4 regions of the Streptomyces sp. NPDC001980 genome follow, and region 2 is predicted to be linked to each of the others. Evidence: riboswitches for the same ligand, from Rfam matches in the RefSeq annotation. Region 2 holds a riboswitch; each other region holds the start of a gene.
The links. Region 2 has a riboswitch for S-adenosylmethionine ahead of ABT137_RS04075 (putative leader peptide). Riboswitches for the same ligand answer to the same signal wherever they lie in the genome.
Positions count from the first base shown of each region.

Region 1 (4,743 bases), on a different contig from region 2:
CGGTGTCCGCTTCACCGAGGGCGCCATCCTGTCGATGCCGATCGTCGGCACGTACATCTCGTACTTCCTCTTCGGCGGCGAGTTCCCCGGCCACGACTTCGTGGGGCGGTTCTACTCGATCCACATCCTGCTGCTGCCGGGCATCATGCTCGGCCTGGTGGTGGGCCACCTGATCCTGGTCTTCTACCACAAGCACACGCAGTTCGCGGGTCCCGGAAAGTCCGAGAAGAACGTCGTCGGCATGCCGCTGCTGCCGGTCTACATGGCCAAGGCCGGAGGCTTCTTCTTCCTGGTCTTCGGTGTCATCGCGGCCATCGCGGCGACCACCCAGATCAACCCGATCTGGGCCATGGGCCCCTACCGTCCGGACCAGGTGTCCACCGGCGCCCAGCCCGACTGGTACATGGGCTTCGCCGAGGGTCTGATCCGTTACATGCCGGGCTGGGAGATCAACTTCTGGGGCCACACCCTGGTCCTGGGCGTCTTCATCCCGCTGGTCCTGTTCGGTCTGGTGCTGGGCGCGATCGCGCTCTACCCGTTCATCGAGTCCTGGGTCACCGGCGACAAGAGCGAGCACCACATCCTGGACCGCCCGCGCAACGCCCCGACCCGTACCGGGTTCGGTGTCGCCTGGGTGACCGTGTACATGATCGGCCTGATCGGTGGTGGCAACGACCTCATCGCCACCCACTTCCATCTGTCGATCAACGACGTGACCTGGTTCGTCCGGATCTTCTTCTTCGCCGGACCGGTGATCGCGTTCCTCGTCACCAAGCGGATCTGCCTCGGCCTGCAGCGCCGGGACCGCGAGAAGGTGCTGCACGGTCGCGAGACCGGCATCATCAAGCGGCTGCCACACGGTGAGTTCATCGAGGTCCACGAGCCGCTCTCGCAGGAGCAGCTGCACACCCTCACGGCGCACCACCAGTACGAGCCGGCCCAGGTCGGCCCGGCGGTCGACGAGAACGGTGTCGAGCGCAAGATCAAGGGCTCCGAGAAGCTCCGCGCCAAGCTGAGCAACGCCTACTACGGCGAGGACAACCAGATCCCGAAGCCGACTGTCGAGGAGTACAAGGAGATCACGAGCGGCCACGGCCACCACTGATCCACCGCGTCGCCACGCCACAGCCGAAGGGCCCCCGTCCGGTGTACGGACGGGGGCCCTTCGCCGTGCTCGGAGCTGGATAGGGTAGGCCTGAGAACCTCTGTTGCCCGTACGACGATCAGGAGCGGCTTTATGAGCGCTGTGACCCCCGCTGGAGGCGACACCGCGGCGGGCCGTTCCTGGCCCGAGGTACTGAACGCGCTGCTGTACGGCCAGGACCAGAGCGCGGACGCGACGGCCTGGGCGATGGACCAGATCATGCGCGGCCAGGCGACCGACGCCCAGATCGCCGGCTTCGTCGTCGCCCTGCGGGCCAAGGGCGAGACGGTCGACGAGATCAACGGCCTGGTCCGCACGATGTACGCGCACGCCAACGTCATCGAGGTGCCGGGCCGCACGGTCGACATCGTCGGCACCGGCGGCGACGGCGCCAAGACGGTGAACATCTCCACGATGTCGGCGCTCGTGGTGGCCGGCACCGGCGCGAAGGTCGTCAAGCACGGCAACCGGGCCGCGTCCTCCGCGTCCGGGGCCTCCGACGTCCTGGAGAAGCTCGGCGTCAACCTCGACCTGACCCCGCAGCGGGTCGCCGAGGTCGCCGAGGAGGCCGGCATCACCTTCTGCTTCGCCATCAAGTTCCACCCGGCGCTGCGCCACGCGGGTGCCGCGCGCGGCCAGCTGGGCATCCGCACGGTCTTCAACATCCTCGGCCCGCTGACCAACCCCGCGCAGGTGCGCGCCCAGGCGGTCGGCGTCGCGGACCCGCGGATGGCCCCGGTCGTCGCGGGCGTCTTCGCGGAGCGCGGCAACTCCTCCCTCGTCTTCCGCGGCGACGACGGCCTCGACGAACTGACGACGACCGCGACGTCCCACGTCTGGATCGTCCGCGACGGCAAGGTCACGGAGGAGACCTTCGACCCCCGTGACGTCGGCATCGGTCTGGTCCCCGTGGAAGCGCTGCGGGGCGGCGACCCGTCGTACAACGCGGAGGTCGCCCGCAGGCTGCTGGACGGCGAGCAGGGGCCGGTACGGGACGCGGTGCTGCTGAACTCGGCGGCGGCCCTGGTGGCCCTGGACCCGGGCACGGGCACCCTGGCGGAGCAACTCCGCGCCGGCATGGACAAGGCGGCGGAGTCGATCGACTCGGGCGCCGCCAAGCGGGCCCTTGAGCGCTGGGCGGCGGCGACGAACAGGTAGGGGCGGGCGCGGTCAGGGGGCTGAGGCGCGGTACGGCACCTCCCCCACTGCCTCAAGGGCGTGGGGGACCCCAGCCGCGCCGTCGCGGCTGGTCGCCGCTGCGGCGGAGAAAGGGGAAACACCCCCGTCCCGTCATCCGGACAGGAGTTGCGCGGCCGCGATCACTTCACCTACGTTTCTTCCCAGGTCATGAGTGACAGTCATGAGGCCCCGGCCGACTGTCCGGCAACCCTCCGTCCGTGGCGGGGTGCCCCGGGTGAAGACCAGGCCGTAGGCAGCGAGGTCTACGGCAAGCGCGGACCCCTCGGACACCAGGGGTCCTGGTCGTCGAGGAGTCTCCCGTGAGCAAGCGAATGCGATAGGGCCGCAGAGCCCCGCCTCCGCATCCCTTTGCATCCCCTTTTTCTCTTTCTCCGTGCTGGAGCCGCGGTCGTCCGCGCGCTCGCGCGGTGATTCCGCCTCGCCTCTCACGGGAGTTCCGCCATGTCCGTCTCCACCGTTGCCTCCGCCCAGTCCGTTTGTGCCCCCTTGCCCGTTCTGGGGCGGGATGTCACCGTCCCGCTCGTCACCGGCGGCGAGGTCACCTACGCCGCCCTCGACTACGCGGCCAGCGCCCCCGCCCTCCAGCGGGTCTGGGACGACGTGGCGGCGTACGCGCCCTACTACGGCAGCGTCCACCGCGGCGCCGGCTACCTCTCCCAGCTCTCCACGGACCTCTTCGAGAACGCCCGCCGGACCGTCGCAGAGTTCCTCGACTGCCGCCCCGACGACCAGCTGGTCTTCACCCGTTCGACGACGGACTCCCTGAACCTCCTGGCCCGTGCTCTCCCCGCCGACTGCCAGGTCTTCGTCTTCGAGACCGAGCACCACGCCTCCCTGCTGCCGTGGCAGGACGCCCGCGTCACCTACCTCAACGCGCCCCGCACCCCGCGGCAGGCCGTCGAGACCCTGGAGCGCGCCCTCGCCGACCGGGACCCGTACGGCCCGGCCCTGGTCTGCGTCACCGGCGCGTCCAACGTCACCGGCGAGCTGTGGCCGGTACGGGAGCTCGCGGCCGCCGCGCACGCGCACGGCGCCCGGATCGTCCTGGACGCCGCCCAGCTGGCCCCGCACCACCCCGTCTCCGTCCGGGACCTGGACGTCGACTGGGTCGCCTTCTCCGGCCACAAGCTGTACGCCCCCTTCGGCTCCGGCGTCCTGGCCGGCCGCGCCGACTGGCTGCAGGCGGCCGAGCCGTACCTCGCGGGCGGCGGCGCCAGCCGCAAGGTCACCCGGCGCGAGGACGGGGGAGTGGCCGTGGAGTGGCACGAGAGCGCGGCGCGGCACGAGGCGGGCTCCCCGAACGTCATCGGCGCCTACTCCATCGCCTCCGCCTGCAAGGCGCTCACCGAGGCCGGATTCGACACACTGGTCACCCGCGAGCAGCACCTGGTCGAGAAGGTGCGGGCCGGGCTGGCCGAGATCCCGGAGGTCCGGGTCCTCTCCCTCTTCGGCGACGACGCCCCGCGCGTCGGCGTGATCAGCTTCGTGGTGGACGGCTGGAACAGCTCGCACTTCGCCGCCGCCCTCTCCGCCGATTACGGCATCGGCGTCCGCGACGGCCTCTTCTGCGCCCACCCGCTGGTCAGGACCCTGCTGGGCTCCGACCCGCAGACCCAGGGCGAGTGCGGGGCACCGGAGGCGGCACCGGGCGAGAAGTCCCTCAACGCCATCCGCGTGAGCTTCGGCGCGGGGACGCCGGACGAGCACGTCGAGCGTTTCGTGACGGCGGTACGGGAACTGGTGACCGACGGCGCGAAGTGGTCGTACCGCACGGAGGACGGCCGCTGCGTCCCGGCGGTGAGCTGACTTGCCTGAAAGGGGCGCTCCGGTGAGCGCCCCTTCTAGTTGTCCAGCCCGATCGCGAACGCCGCCTCCAGGTCGTGCTGGGAGTACGTGCGGAACGCGACGTGCGTGTCCGTGCCCTCCACGCCCTGGATCTTGCTGATCCGGCCCGGGATCACCTCGGCCAGGTCCTCGTGCTCGCGCACCCGGACCATGGCGATCAGGTCGTACGTACCGGTGACGGAGAAGACCTCGCTGACGCTCTCCAGTGCGGCGATCTGTTCCGCGATCTCGGGGATCCGGTCCACGCTGGTCTTGATGAGGACGATCGCGGTGATCACGGCTGGTTCTCTCCCTCGGGTGCCGGAGCTGGGGCGCTTCTCACTTTAGTCGCCCGCCCGTCGCCCACCACCGCCCTTCCGGGGCCGCGCTTCGCGCCTTTCCTTTTTCCGTACCGGACCCACGCGTAGCCGAACCCGAGTCCGAAGCCGACCAGGTGGGCGAGGTAGGCCACGCCGGGGCCGGAGGGGGCCTGGTTCAGGGCCAGCCACTGGAGGGCCGCCCAGAACGGGAGGACCACCCAGGCCGGGAAGCGGAGCGGGAGGAAGAAGAGGAAG
Region 1 is NZ_JBEOYD010000034.1:74,108-78,850, forward strand. It holds gene qcrB (cytochrome bc1 complex cytochrome b subunit) at 1-1,105, shown strand, start outside; gene trpD (anthranilate phosphoribosyltransferase) at 1,238-2,302, shown strand; SAM riboswitch class IV at 2,488-2,604, shown strand; gene ABT137_RS37805 (aminotransferase class V-fold PLP-dependent enzyme) at 2,786-4,150, shown strand; gene ABT137_RS37810 (Lrp/AsnC family transcriptional regulator) at 4,186-4,467, opposite strand; gene ABT137_RS37815 (rhomboid family intramembrane serine protease) at 4,464-4,743, opposite strand, start outside.
Region 1: it holds a riboswitch for S-adenosylmethionine, as region 2 does, so the genes downstream of both, ABT137_RS37805 (aminotransferase class V-fold PLP-dependent enzyme) here and ABT137_RS04075 (putative leader peptide) in region 2, are expected to answer to the same signal.

Region 2 (4,743 bases):
GGAGTCGAATGTCAGGTCGTGCACCTTGTTCGAGACGCCCAGCTGGGTCTGGAGCTCCACCACCGGGACGTCGTACGCGTTCCGCACGATCACCTGCTGTGCCTCGCCGACCAGTTGCTTGCGCTTCGCGGTGTCCGTGGCCGCGGCCTGCGCGGACAGCGCCGTGTCCAGCGAACTGGCGGGGAAGTGGTAGAAGTTGGCCAGCTGAGTGGAGAAGGAGCTGCGCAGGATGTCCGGGTCGGCGCGGGTCGCGTTCCCCCACACCACGTCGAAGTCACCGGACTGGAGCGTCGTGGCGAACTGGGTGACCGGCAGTTGCTTGAGCACCACGTCGATCCCGACGGCCTTGAGCTGCTGCTGGACCAGCTCCAGCGCGGGCTGGTTGGTGGCCGCGTTGGGGAACCAGCTGATGGTCAGGGTCAGCTTCTTGCCGTCCTTGGTGCGGATGCCGTCGCTGCCCGCCTTCCAACCGGCCTGATCCAGAAGGGACTTGGCCTTGGCCGTGTCGAGGGCGAGGTCCGAGGAGAGATCGGTGTAGTCGGGTGTGGTGTGCGCCAGGATGCTGGTCGCCGGCTGGGTGCCGGTCGGGAAGACGGTGTCGGCGATCTGCTTCCGGTCGATGGCGGCCGAGATCGCCTGACGGACCTTCGTGTCCTTCAGCAGGGGCCGCGCGTTGTTGAGCCCCAGACCGAAGGCCACACCGGGGTTGGCCCGGCTCTGGAGGGTGACCTGGCCGCCCTTGAGGGCCGCCTCGTTGGCCTTGCCGACGCTGCTGATCGCGTCCACCTGCCCGGACTGGAGACTGCCGGCCCGCACCCCCGCCTCGGGCACGACCTTGAACACCAGCTTGTCCAGGTAGGCCTCGCCCTTCTTCGACCACAGCGAGGAGCCCCAGTCGTACCCGGTGCGCTTGGCCAGGGTGACCGACTGGTTCTGCACGTACTGCTTGAGTACGAACGGCCCGGACCCGACCACCCCGTCGCTGCACTTCTGCTGCGGGCTCTTCTTGACGCTCGCCGAGGACTCGATCCCCAGCGAGTGGGTCGAAGTCGCCTGGAGGAACTGGGCGTTGGGCTGCTTGAAGGTCACCTTGACGGTGAGCGGGTCGACCACGGTGGTGCTCTTGACGCCGCTCAGGTAGCCCTCGGCGAGGGTGCCCAGGGTGCCGAGCTGCGGCACCGCGTCGAAGTTGTCCTTGACCACCTGCGCGGTCAGCTTCGAGCCGTCGCTGAAGGTGACCCCGGACCGCAGGTGGAACGTGAACGTCGTCGCGTCGGAGCTGATGTCCCAGCTCTTGGCGAGCCACGGCACGATCTTGCCGGTCTTCGGGTCCTGGTCGGTCAGGGAGTCCACGGTCTGGCGCACCGAGTAGATGGTGTCGTTGCTGGCGACCTGCTGCGGATCCACGCAGCCGGCGTCGGATCCCACCGCGAAGGTCAGGGTGCCGCCGGACTTCGCCTGGCCGCTTCCGCCGCCGGAGCCGTCGTCGCCCGAACCGCACGCGGTCAGCAGGACGCTGGTGGTCAGGAGCGCGGCCAGGGGCGCCCATCGGGAGGGTCTGAAATCCGGAAGTGCAGTCACGGAGGGCTATCTCCTACTCGTGTCACCGAGGCACGACCGCGCACGGATGCGCGGAGGCATGACGGTGTGTGCGGCCCGGGCGGATCGACTCCGGCCGGGGATGCGCTGTGCAGACAGGGGGTTGTCATGCGGACGACGCCGGGAACCGGCGGCGAGGGGGAAGAACGGCGCGAAGGGGCCGGGGCCGGTGACGGGATGTCAGCCGGCGGCAGCCGGGCCGGTCAGGCCCGACAGAGGCAGCTGGTCGAGCGCTTCAAGTCGATGTGGCGCCGGCGCGAGAGCCGGGAGTACGCCGTGGCGTCGGTGGGGGAGGCAGCAGAGTCATCGCTGTGCCGCATGTCGAACCTCCCCGTCTCCGGCCCCGGTCACGGGCCACGCGCTTGCGGGAGTCATCGGTGACCCCGCCGGGCTTTCACCTGGAGCACCCCGCCGCGCGGGAGGGTTGCCGGTCAGCGAGCCAGGGCTTGACGCTGACACTCAATGCCGTTGGTGATGCTACGGATCGATTTTGTCGTACGTCAATGCCGCAACGTGACGCTCTGTTCGGGAGAACGGGGTCGTCTCACGTGCCGGGACGGATGGTGGACGCACCTTGTTCCGTGTGCTTTGATCCGGCCATGGAGACCGCAGGTCAGGCACGCACCGTGCTGCTCGACCCGTTCTGGGCGGGCCGCCGCGCCGACCAGTTCGACCAGACCTGTCGCTGACCACTCGCTCCCCATTCCCCTGCGCGTTCGCCTCCGCCGCGCCGCGTCCTCACCTGGATCCGGACCGGCGTCGCAGGCATCCCGCGACGCGTCCGCGTCCAGCCCCCGCCCGCTCGGAAAGAGCCGCATGGTCGTCAACAGCACTGCCCCGAAGGGGGTGTTCGCCGCGCTACGGGTCCGTGACTACCGGATCTACTGGAGCACCGGCCTGGTGTCCAACATCGGCAGCGCCATGCAGGGTGTCGCGCTGGACTGGTTCGTCCTGACGCTCACCCACAGCGGGACCGCGCTCGGCTGGGTCGCCGGACTCCAGTTCGCCCCCGTGCTGCTGTTCGGCCTGTGGGGCGGGGTCGTCGCCGACCGGTACGACCGCCGGACCCTGCTGCTGTGGACGCAGACGCTGTACGCGGTCCAGGCACTGCTCCTGACGGTCATCGTGTTCTCCGGCCATGCCGCGCTGTGGCTGCTGTACGTCCTGTCCTTCGCGCTCGGCTGCGTGTTCACGGTGGAGAACCCGGCGCGGCTGTCCTTCGTCACCGAACTGGTCGGCCGGGCCCTGATCCCGAAGGCGGCGGGCCTGAACATCCTGTCCCTGAACGCCGCCCGCCTGATCGGCCCGGCGATCGCCGGTGTGCTGATCGGGGCGATCGGCACCGGGTGGGTCTTCGCCCTCAACGCCGTGTCCTTCACCGTCGTCCTCGCCGGTCTGCTGTCGATCCGGCCGCGGGTGCGGAAGACGCGTCCCGTCTCCCGGCCACCGTGGACAGGGGCGGGTGCGGAGGGGCTGCGCTATGTGGCGGCCCGGCCCGAACTCGTCGGCGTGTTCACCATCTTCGGCCTGGCCGCCACCTTCGCGGTCAACTTCCCCACCACGCTGACCCTGTTCGCCGGGCGCGTCTTCGACGTCGGCTCCCGGGGACTCGGCCTCATGAACACCGCACTGGCCGTCGGCACCGTCGCAGGGACGGTCGCCGCCACGCGCGGTGTCTCGCCCCGGGTGCGGACGGTCGTCGTCGGCGCGCTGCTGTTCGGCGGTTTCGAGGCACTGGCCGCGGTCATGCCCACGTACCCGGCCTTCCTTGCCCTGCTGCTGCCCGCCGGCCTCACGTTGATGACGTTGAACACGGCGGTGAGCGCCTTCGTCCAGTCGGAGGTGAGCGACGCCATGCGCGGCCGGGTGATGGCGGTCTACACGGTGATCTCCATGGGCGGGAGTCCGGTCGGCGCCCCCGTCATCGGCTGGATCTCCCAGCAGGCGGGGGTGCGCTGGGGGCTGGGCGTGGGTGCGGCCACCGCCGTGCTGGCCGCGCTCGGCGTGGGGCTGTGGCTGTGGCTGTCGGGAACGGTACGCCCGGTGCCTGCCTCGGCCACGCAGCCCGTCCCGGCCGCGCCGCACGTCCCCCGATCCGCGTCGGCGTCTGCGGCGGCGTCGACCTGCCGCTCGCCGTCCCCGGTCACCCGCCTTCTCGCGAACCGTCCACCGGAGGAGCGCCCCATGACTGACCGTCACACCGGCCGGTCAGACCCCACGTCGTCGACAAGCTCGTCCCGGAACTGCGAAGCCGCGGGATCCACCGTGCCGAGTACCAGGGTACGACCCACGTGACCCGTGCCGTCAGCCGCTCTCGGCCGGTGCCGGTGTGGCGCGCAGCCGGAAGCCGACGCCTCGCTCCGTCGTCAGCAGAGCAGCGGCACGCGGGCCCAGCTTGCGGCGGATGCGGTGGATGTGCAGGTCGACGGAGCGGCTCCGGCTGCCCGCCCATTCCCCCAGGCCCGAGCGCAGGTCCTCCCGGGTGATGACCCTGCCGTTGCCGCGCAGCAGGGCGGTCAGCAGCCGGAACTCCAACGGGGTCAGCGCGACGGGAGCGCCGTCCACCAGCATGCGCTGCCCGCCCGGGTCGAGGCTGATCGGGGACGGGGCGGCGGCCACGTAGGAGCCGGGCAGCGTGCCGCCGGGCACCACCGGCAGGCCCGCGGCGCGCCAGGCCTCGTAGCCGCCGACGATGTCGGTGGCGCGCACCAGCCCGAGATCGTGCAGCCCCGCGGCGGCCATGCTCGACATGTAGCCCTGCGAGCACATGATGATCGCGCGCAGGGAGTGGTCGGCGGCCTCCTCGATACGCCAGGCACTGCACGGGTCCAGCCGCCACTCCAGCACGTTCCGGTCCATGACGAGAGAACTGGGGATCTCGCCCTCGGCGCGCCGCACCATGTCCGCGCGGACGTCCACCAGCAGCGCGCCGTCGGCGAGTTCGCGGGCCGCGTCCAATGGCGTCAGCCGCCGCAGCCGGGCCCGGGCGCGGACCAGCAACTCGTCGATCGACGAGTGAGCGGTGTCAGGCGAGCGGTCCGACATCCCTTCGGATCGCCTGTGCGCCGGTGACTGCATGGCGAGCAACTCCCGTGTCGTGCCTCGGAGACGGCCGGTGGTCGTCGGAACCGTGACGGCGACAGC
Region 2 is NZ_JBEOYD010000002.1:363,348-368,090, forward strand. It holds gene ABT137_RS04070 (ABC transporter substrate-binding protein) at 1-1,581, opposite strand, end outside; gene ABT137_RS04075 (putative leader peptide) at 1,803-1,919, opposite strand; SAM riboswitch class IV at 1,953-2,066, opposite strand; gene ABT137_RS04080 (MFS transporter) at 2,416-3,894, shown strand; gene ABT137_RS04085 (winged helix-turn-helix domain-containing protein) at 3,904-4,644, opposite strand.

Region 3 (4,743 bases), on a different contig from region 2:
GAGGCACGAGCCCTTCGAAGAAGTACAGAAGAACGTCGCTGTCAGTCGGCGCGTGCTTCAGCTGGTCGCCAGCCGGACCATGTCCGCCTGCGGCCCCTTCTGGCCCTGCGAGATCTCGAAATCGACCCGCTGACCCTCTTCCAGGGTGCGGTAGCCGTCCATCTGAATCGCGCTGTAGTGGACGAAAACATCCGCACCACCGTCGACCGCGATGAAGCCGTACCCCTTCTCCGCGTTGAACCACTTGACGGTGCCCTGAGCCATGCCTAACTCCCCTATTACTGGCCCTTGCACAGATCCACACTTCGCGGATCCGGGTCAGACCTCACCCCCCATTGGTTGGGGGCGTGCGCCGGAACGCGTCGACCGCGGCTGAATGTATCTGTCCAACTGCCGTCTGCAACAGGTCAATCGGACGAGAATTCTGGACGGAAGGGGTCCGGAATGTAGCAAGAATTCGGCCGAATTCAGGGCAAGTCGGGCCCCATAAAGGCCACAAAAGCCGCATATAACCCGCACACTTTGGCTACTTCTTGCTGGGCTCGCGGTATCGAATACGGGGCTCCCGACCTGGAGATCGGGACCGTGTTCCCCAACTGTACCGCGCTCAACCACACAGAATTGCCCCCTCCGCTTCTCTCACGGAGGGGGCAATCAGATGAACAGTCGGTGATCGGCGTTACCGAAGGTAATGTTCGGTCATTCGATCAGCCTGTCATGCAGGTCAGCAGGTCAGCCGCCGGCGACGGCCGGGATGATGGAGACGCCGGCGCCGTCCGGGGTGACGGTCTCCAGGCCCTGCTCGAACCGCACGTCGTCGTCGTTGACGTACACGTTGACGAACCGGCGCAGCTTGCCCTGGTCGTCGAGAACACGCGCGGAGATACCGGTGTGCTTCTTCTCCAGGTCCGAGATGACCTCGCCGAGGGTGGCCCCTTCGGCGGCGACTTCGGCCTGACCACCGGTGTAGGTGCGCAGGATGGTGGGGATGCGAACGGTGACGCTCACGTTTTTACCTCCGGTCTGGGCAACGCCCTATTTCTCGGGGACTCAGGCGAGCCCGGCCTCGCGGAAAGACTCCAGATTAGGGCGAATGGTCGCGGTGAGCCCGGTCCCCGCCACCGCGTCCAGCGTCTTCAGTCCATCACCGGTGTTGAGTACAACGACCGACTTCGCCGGATCAATCAACCCATTCTCAATGAGCTTTTTGGTGACTCCAACCGTCACCCCGCCGGCGGTTTCCGCGAAGATTCCCTCGGTCCGCGCGAGCAGCTTGATGGCGTCGACGACCTGCTCGTCGGTCACGTCCTCCACGGCACCGCCGGTGCGCCGCGCGATGTCGAGGACGTACGGCCCGTCGGCCGGGTTGCCGATGGCGAGGGACTTGGCGATGGTGTTCGGCTTCTGCGGGCGGACCACGTCGTGGCCCTCCTTGTAGGCCACCGACACCGGCGAGCACCCCTCGGCCTGGGCACCGAAGATCTTGTACGGCTTGTCCTCGACGAGACCGAGCTTGATCAGCTCCTGCAGACCCTTGTCGATCTTCGTGAGCTGCGAGCCGGAGGCGATCGGGACGACGAGCTGGTCCGGGATCCGCCAGCCGAGCTGCTCGCAGATCTCGTACGCCAGGGTCTTGGAGCCCTCCGCGTAGTACGGCCGCAGGTTGACGTTGACGAAGCCCCAGCCCTCGCCGGCCGGGTCGCCGATCAGCTCGGAGCAGAAACGGTTCACGTCGTCGTAGTTGCCCTCGATGCCGACGAGCTCGCCGCCGTAGATCGCGGCCATGACGATCTTGCCCTGCTCCAGGTCGTGCGGGATGAACACGCAGGAGCGGAAGCCGGCCCGGGCGGCGGCGGCACCGACCGCGCCGGCCAGGTTGCCGGTGGAGGAGCAGGAGAGGGTGGTGTAGCCGAAGGCGCGGGCGGCCTCGACGGCCTGGGCGACGACGCGGTCCTTGAAGGAGTGCGTCGGGTTGCCGGAGTCGTCCTTCACGTACAGCCCGCCGGTCACCCCGAGCTCACGGGCCAGGTTGTCGGCCTGGACGAGCTTCGTCCAGCCGGGGTTGATGTTCGGCTTGGTCGCCACGTCCGCGGGGACGGGCAGCAGCGGCGCGTAGCGCCAGATGTTCGCGGGACCCGCTTCGATCGTCTTGCGGAGTTCCTCGGTGTCGTAGGCCGAGAAGTCGTACGCGATCTCCAGCGGGCCGAAACACTCCTCGCAGGCGAACAACGGGCCGAGCGGCACCCGGTGACCGCACTCGCGGCAGCTGAGGGCAACGGCGGGGCCGAGGTCGACGGTGGAATCCGTGGTGCTTGCAACAGTCTGCACAGCCATGTGAGGCGAGGCCCTTTCTCCTCATCTTCCTCACGACGCATCTCGTCGTGAGACGGATTTGGCACCTTCCCTAGCCGGGAGCCTCGCGAGCGATCGACACTGATCGGCGATCTACGAGTACCGACTGGAGGGTTGCCGGGGCTTCAACGGGCCGTTTCCCTCTGCCCCTCTGGATGAGCGGTATGCGGTTGTCAACGCCGGGTGACCCCAGGACATGCGATGGTCATCGGCGTTGTTCAAGACTGTAACCGAAGGCCAGGACAGTTGAGAGAGTCGTCCGAACCGCGAGATGGATCACACCTCGTCGTGTGACCGTGACAGTGAGGAGCCGCTGACCGTGCTGGAAGAAGTCGAGCGCTGGCTGGCCACCCGCTCCTGGTCCGTAACCGATCGTCCGCTGCACCGGGTCATGGCCGCCAAACGGTCCTCCGGACAGACGGTCAGCGTCGTGCTGCCCGCGCTCAACGAGGAGGAGACCGTCGGCGACATCGTCGCGATCATCCGCCACGACCTCATGCAGCAGGTGCCGCTCGTCGACGAGATCGTGGTCGTCGACTCCGGCTCCACCGACCGCACGGCGGCCGTCGCCGCGGCGGCCGGCGCCCGTGTCGTCCACCGGGACGCGATCCTGCCCCGCATCCCCGCCGTCCCCGGCAAGGGCGAGGTCCTCTGGCGCTCTCTCCTGGTCACCTCCGGGGACATCGTCTGCTTCATCGACGCCGACCTGCGGGACTTCTCCTCCGACTTCGTCACCGGGATCGTCGGCCCCCTCCTCACCGACCCGGACGTCGACCTGGTCAAGGCGATGTACGACCGCCCGCTCGGCGGCGCCGCCGGACAGGGCGGCCGGGTCACCGAGCTGATGGCCCGTCCGCTGCTGAACATGCACTGGCCGCAACTGGCCGGCTTCGTCCAGCCGCTCGGCGGCGAGTACGCGGCCCGCCGCTCGCTGCTCGAACAGCTCCCCTTCCCGGTCGGCTACGGCGTGGAGCTGGGCATGCTGGTCGACGCCCTGCACCTGGTGGGGCTCGACGCGCTGGCGCAGGTCGACGTCGGCGTCCGCAAGCACCGCCACCAGGACGGCCAGGCCCTCGGCCGGATGTCCGCCGCGATCTACCGCACGGCCCAGCTGCGGCTGGCCCGCGGCCACCTGATCCGCCCCTCCCTCACCCAGTTCGAACGGGGCGAGGACGGCTTCGAGCCGCGCACGTACTCCGTGGACACGGAGGAGCGGCCGCCGATGGTGGAGATCACGGAGTACGCCGAGCGCAAGGTGGCGTGAGGTCGCCGTGCGGCAGCCGTGCGCCGGATGGCGTGACTTCGCCGTACGGCCGTATACGGCGGCGCGTCGGGCGCGGCCGTACGTTTGAGCGTTTACGGGCCGGGCTAGGTTGACGCGTATGGCTTCCCCCATGGCTTCCACCGGCGGTGCCGAGGTGCTGGTCGCCTCGAACCGCGGCCCGGTCTCGTACGACCTGCGCGAAGACGGTTCGCTGCACGCCAAGAGGGGCGGCGGCGGACTGGTCTCAGGGCTGTCGGCCATCGGGCCGGACGCGAACGCGGTGTGGGTGTGCGCGGCGCTGGGCGACGGCGACCGGGAGGCGGTGCGGCGGGCCGAGGGCGGCAGGCTGCCGGCCTCGGACACCGGCGGGCAGCAGGTCCGGATGCTCGACATCGACGCCGACGTGTTCGCCGACGCGTACAACGGCATCGCGAACTCGGTCCTCTGGTTCGTCCACCACATGCTGTACCAGACCCCGCTGGAGCCCGTCTTCGACGCGGAGTTCCGGCGGCAGTGGGGTTCGTACCAGGCCTACAACCGGGCGTTCGCGGAGGCCCTGTCGCAGGAGGCGGGCGAGGGTGCGGTGGTGGTCATCCAGGACTACCACCTGGCACTCGCCCCGCGCATGCTCCGCCGCCTCCGCCCCGACCTGCGGATCGGCCACTTCTCCCACACCCCCTGGGCACCGCCGGACTACTTCCGCCTCCTCCCCGACGACATCGCGGCGGAGCTGCTGAGCGGGATCCTGGGCGCCGACCACGCGGCGTTCCTGACCCGGCGGTGGGCGGACGCGTTCGTCGACTGCTGTCACGCGGTGCTGGGTCCGGGGATTCCGGCCGCCGATCCGTCGTCCGGCGGGACCCGGATCGGGGTGCACGGGCTGGGGGCCGACGCGGACTTCCTGCGGAAGCGGTCGCACGAGCCGGACGTGGACGAGCGGATGCGGGCGCTGCGCGAGGAGATCGGCGAGGGGCGGAAGGCCATCGTCCGCGTCGACCGGACGGAGCTGTCGAAGAACATCGTGCGGGGGCTGCTGGCGTACCGGCAGCTGCTCGACGACCACCCCGAGTGGCGCGAGCGGGTGGTGCATGTCGCGTTCGCGTATCCGTCGCGGCAGGACCTCGCGG
Region 3 is NZ_JBEOYD010000003.1:283,780-288,522, forward strand. It holds gene ABT137_RS05950 (cold-shock protein) at 58-264, opposite strand; gene ABT137_RS05955 (MoaD/ThiS family protein) at 733-1,008, opposite strand; gene thrC (threonine synthase) at 1,051-2,334, opposite strand; SAM riboswitch class I at 2,353-2,514, opposite strand; gene ABT137_RS05965 (glucosyl-3-phosphoglycerate synthase) at 2,672-3,616, shown strand; gene ABT137_RS05970 (alpha,alpha-trehalose-phosphate synthase (UDP-forming)) at 3,747-4,743, shown strand, end outside.
Region 3: it holds a riboswitch for S-adenosylmethionine, as region 2 does, so the genes downstream of both, thrC (threonine synthase) here and ABT137_RS04075 (putative leader peptide) in region 2, are expected to answer to the same signal.

Region 4 (4,743 bases), on a different contig from region 2:
GCGGTGGCCGCGATCAGGCCCTGGAGGCTGGCGCCCGCGCCGGAGTAGGTGCCCGCGGTGCGGGTGGCGTTGGGCGTGTTCGCGGTCTGCTTGTTGTGGTACGCGATGCCGGGGTTGGGGCCGAGGTAGGCGTCGATCTTGCCGCTGGACAGGGCCAGGTAGACGCTGTTGCTGTCCTGGAAGTACTTGACGGTGAGCTTCTTGCTCTCGCTCTCCAGCTTCTTCTTCCACTCCAGGAGGATCTTCTCCTGGTTGGTGCCGGCGCTCACGGAGACGGTCTTGCCGGCGAGGTTCTCGTAGTTGCCGTCGAAGTTCCAGGTGCTCTTCTTCGGCACGGTGAAGGCGAGGTTGTCCTGCCGGTAGGAGGCGAACTCGTACTTCTTCTTGCGCTCCTCGGTGTCGGTGACGTTGGAGAAGGCCACGTCGACCTTGCCGCTGTCGATACCGACGAACATGTTCTCCCAGGTGGCGTTCTGGATCTCGGGCTTGAGGCCGAAGACCGCGGCGACCAGGCGGCCGAGGTCGGGCTCGGAGCCCGTGAGGGTCTTCTGGTCACTGCCCACGAAGGCCAGCGGCGGGAACCCGGCGGGCAGGGCGCCCTCGCCGATGACCAGCTTGCCGCTCTTCTTGACGGAGTCGGGCAGTTCGGCGCTGATGGACTTGACCTCGGAGACCTTGATCGTGGTCTGGGTGGCGGCGCCGTTGGAGACCTGTCCGACGACGACCTCGCCGGTCTTCGCGGCGGCCGTGGTGGTGGCCGCGTCGCTGTCGCCCCCGCAGGCGGCGAGCCCGGTGGCGAGGGAGGCGACGGCGGTCGCCGCGGTGATGCCTCTGAGCAGGCTGCGTCGGGTGAGGAGCGTGGGCATGGCTGTCCTTCGTGTTGCGGTGAAAGGTGCGGTGAAAGGTGCAGTGAAAGGGGGGTGGTTCAGAGGACCTTGCTGAGGAAGTCCCTGGTCCGCTCGTGGCGCGGGTTGTCGAGAACCTCGGAGGGCGGGCCCTGCTCGACGATCCGGCCACCGTCGATGAAGACGACCCGGTCGGCGATCTCGCGGGCGAAGCCGATCTCGTGGGTGACGATGACGAGGGTGGTGCCGCTGGTCGCCAGGTCCTTGATGACGGCGAGGACCTCACCGACGAGTTCGGGGTCCAGGGCGGAGGTGGGCTCGTCGAAGAGGATCACGCCGGGGCGCAGGGCGAGCGCGCGGGCGATGGCCACGCGCTGCTGCTGGCCGCCGGAGAGCTGCCGGGGGTAGGCGCCGACGCGCTCGCCGAGGCCGACCCGCTCCAGGAGTTCCTTGGCCAGGGCCTGGGCCGCGGGCTTGCTGAGCTTCCCGGTGGCGGCCGGGGCGGCGGCCACGTTGTCCAGCACGGTCAGGTGCGGGAAGAGGTTGAAGTTCTGGAAGACGAAGCCGATCCGGCCGCGCTGGGCCAGGATGGCGCGCTCGCTCAGTTCCTTCAGCCGGTCGCCGTGCCGCTTCACGCCGATCGGCTCGCCGTTGATGCTGACGTGGCCGCGCTCGGGCTTCTCCAGGTGGTTGATCACCCTGAGGAGGGTGGACTTGCCGGAGCCGGACGGGCCGAGGACGACGGTGACCTCGCCGGGGCGGATGGTCAGGTCGATGCCGTCGAGGACGCGGTGGGTGCCGTACCACTTGTGGACGCCGTGGATCTCCAGGGCGGCGGGGGCCGTCTCCAGGGTGTCGGTGGTGGTCATACCGCGGCCTCCCGGCGGATGCGGGCGCGCAGGTCGGTGAGGCCGGCGCGGAGTTTCTGGAGGGGGGTCGGGGGCAGCGTGCGGGTGGCGCCGCGGGCGTAGTACCGCTCCACGTAGAACTGGATCACGGAGACGACGCTGGTCAGGATCAGGTACCAGACGGTCACCACGAGGAGCAGCGGCACGATGTCCCCGGGGTAGGTGGAGCCCATGCTCTGGGCGGAGCCGAACAGGTCGAGCAGCGAGACGTAGAAGACCAGCGAGGTGCTCTTGATCAGGCCGATCAGCTGGTTGACGTAGTTCGGGGTGATCGACCTGAGCGCCTGCGGGAACACGATCTTCCGGAACTGGTAGCCCTTGGGCAGACCGAGTGCGGCGGCCGCCTCGTGCTGGCCCTGGTCCACGGAGAGGATGCCGCCGCGGACCACCTCGGCCGCGTAGGCGGCCTCGTTGAGGCTGAGGCCGATGACGGCGACGACCATGTCGGTGGCGAGCTTCGACTCGTCGAAGGAGAAGAAGGCGGGCCCGAAGGGGACGCCGACGCTCAACGTCTTGTACAGGGCGCTGAAGTTGTAGAGGAACAGCAGGACCACGATGAGCGGGATGGAACGCAGCGCCCACACGTAGGTCCAGCTGACCGCGCGCAGCACGGGGCTCTTCGAGAGCCGGGCCAGGGCGAGCAGGATGCCGCCGAGGAGGCCCAGCACCGCACTGTAGGCGGTGACTTCGAGGGTGATGACCAGACCGTCGAGAATCGTCGGCCGGAGGAACCAGTAGCCGAAGCGGTCCCACTGGTAGAAGGGGTTGGTCACCAGTCCGTGCACGAACTGGACGGCCAGGACCAGGACGACGGCGGTGGCGATCCACCGTCCCGGCCTGCGCAGCGGAAGAACGCGCTGTGCCGCGAGGGTTTCTGACGGTTCGTCGGCGGCGGGGGGTGCCTCGGGGGCGGCGATCGTGGCGCCTGGGGGTTCACTCATGGCGGGCTCCGGCGGAGTCGGACACCCACGTGTCCCACGGCGGGGGCCGCGCACCGGGCCGCGTTCGGGCACGGCGCGGTGCGCGGGGGCGCGCGGGGCACGGGGCTGGGCGGACGGCGGCACACCGGACGGCCGGTGTTTCGACGGGGACGCTGGGGTGCGGAGCTGCGGGAAACCGGCGGGAAGGCCTGGTCAGACCCGGCAGCGGGCACAGCCCGGTGCGGTACACGCGCTACACAGGGCGCTGTTGACACGGAGCAGGTCGACGGCACGGTCGGCGACGAGCGGGCTCGGGTACGGGCGTACGCAGCCCTCGGCGCGGCGCTGGGCCGTCCTGGAAGCTGCGTACATGTCCGTCACCTGTCACTGTCGTGCCGGCCCCGGGGGGGCCTCGCGCTTACCGAATCGTCGCTTGCCGAAACGTCGTCGGTCCGGTCGTCACCTGGGGCACCCCACCGCGATGCGAGGGTTGCCGGTCAGCAAGCCAGGGCTTGATGCTGACGCTCATGACCGTTCTGGTCCGTAAGTAACGCAGTTGCCCGAACGAATGTCAACGCCTGTCCGACTGGCGAAACGGTTCGGGCCGCTCTCACCTGCGCGGAGAGCCGGGAGCGTCCGCCGCGTGGCCCGCCCAGTCCAGGATCTGGACGGCCGCGCCGGCGGCCTCCAGGCCCTGGCAACGGCCGTGGTGGCGGCGGGCGATGCCGTCGAGGTCGAGGTGGGTGCCGAAGGCCGGGTGGGCGGCCAGCCGTCGGGCATAGGCCCACAGCACCGGGTGGCCGGCGATGGCGTGCACGGCGGCGGCGTCCAGGTGGTTGCGGTGCACGGTGTCGAGTTGCACCAGCGTCACCCACAACTCGATGTCGGCGGCCGTGAGTTGCCCGCCGACCAGGAACTCGACCCCGGTCAGCCGGCGCTCCAGCTCGTCCAGGGCGGCGAGCAGCACCTCCAGCGCCTCCGGGTCGCCGCCCGCACGCCCGGCGCGCTGTGCGGCCTGCTCGATGTCCTCGGCGCACAGCCGCTCGACGGCCTCGATCTCGGCCTCGGCACCGCACGGGTAGAGCCGGGCGACGCCGTCACCGAAGTGCTGGTCCAGGTCGCGCAGGATGTCCCGGCTGTGGGTGCTGACGATACGGCCGGACCAGCCGTCGCTGAACACCGGCGCGAGGGCCGGTCCCGAGTAGCGGTGCGCGCTGGCCTCGTACAGCGGGCGCAGTACCGCGTGGCTGCCGTCGGGACAGTCCGGGACGGCGGGCAGGAAGGTGACCGGACAACAGTCGTCCAGGGCCAGCAGGCTGTGGCCGACGGCGATCCGGAGGCCGTCGGGACACGCGGTGGACAGGTGCAGCCGGTAGCGGCGCGGCACGGCGTAGTGGCCGCTGCGCGCGTCGCGGCCGATGCGGCCCCGGAAGGCGGGGGCGGTGCGGACGGACGGCAGGGCGGCGAGTGGAGTGATGGACATGCGTCTCCCCGGAGGCGGGCGGGCGCGCGGACGTACGCGCGGCGGAAGCGTTCGTCGGTGGGTTCTCGGCGAGCGGTGGCCCGGTGAGCCGTGGCTCTGCGAGCGGTGGCCCGGTGAGCCGTGGCTCTGCGAGCGGTGGCTCGGCGGGCCGTGGTGAGTCCCGGCAGGTGGGCGCCCGGCTCGTACGGCCGGGATCGGTCGCTCAGCTTCTGCGGCCGGTGGCGCCGCACATCCGCAGCAGGTCGATGTGGCGGCGGGAGGTGAGCAGGGGAGCTGTCCAGGGCGCGGGGCTCTCGCGGCGCTGTCTGCCGGTGAGCGTGCGCAGGCGACCCATCTTTCCCTACCTTTTCACTAGGATTACCACCTGGAGTGTCGATCGGCCTCCGCCCGGCGTCAAGGGGGCGTCCACGCCTGGGACACCCGGCCCCGACTTGCCGCCGGCGGGCAGGAGCGGTGCGCTGGTGGCGGAGGCCGAGTGACAGGAGCCGGAGCCCATGCACGAGCCCCCGGGTCCCGGGCCGGTGCCGGGTGCCGTGCCCGAGACCTTCGCGTTCCGCTGCGGGCGGTGCGGCCACGGCTGGGAGGCC
Region 4 is NZ_JBEOYD010000024.1:22,811-27,553, forward strand. It holds gene ABT137_RS31035 (transporter substrate-binding domain-containing protein) at 1-866, opposite strand, end outside; gene ABT137_RS31040 (amino acid ABC transporter ATP-binding protein) at 926-1,714, opposite strand; gene ABT137_RS31045 (amino acid ABC transporter permease) at 1,711-2,694, opposite strand; SAM riboswitch class IV at 3,083-3,206, opposite strand; gene ABT137_RS31050 (glutathione S-transferase C-terminal domain-containing protein) at 3,284-4,156, opposite strand; gene ABT137_RS31055 (hypothetical protein) at 4,359-4,490, opposite strand; gene ABT137_RS31060 (hypothetical protein) at 4,651-4,743, shown strand, end outside.
Region 4: it holds a riboswitch for S-adenosylmethionine, as region 2 does, so the genes downstream of both, ABT137_RS31045 (amino acid ABC transporter permease) here and ABT137_RS04075 (putative leader peptide) in region 2, are expected to answer to the same signal.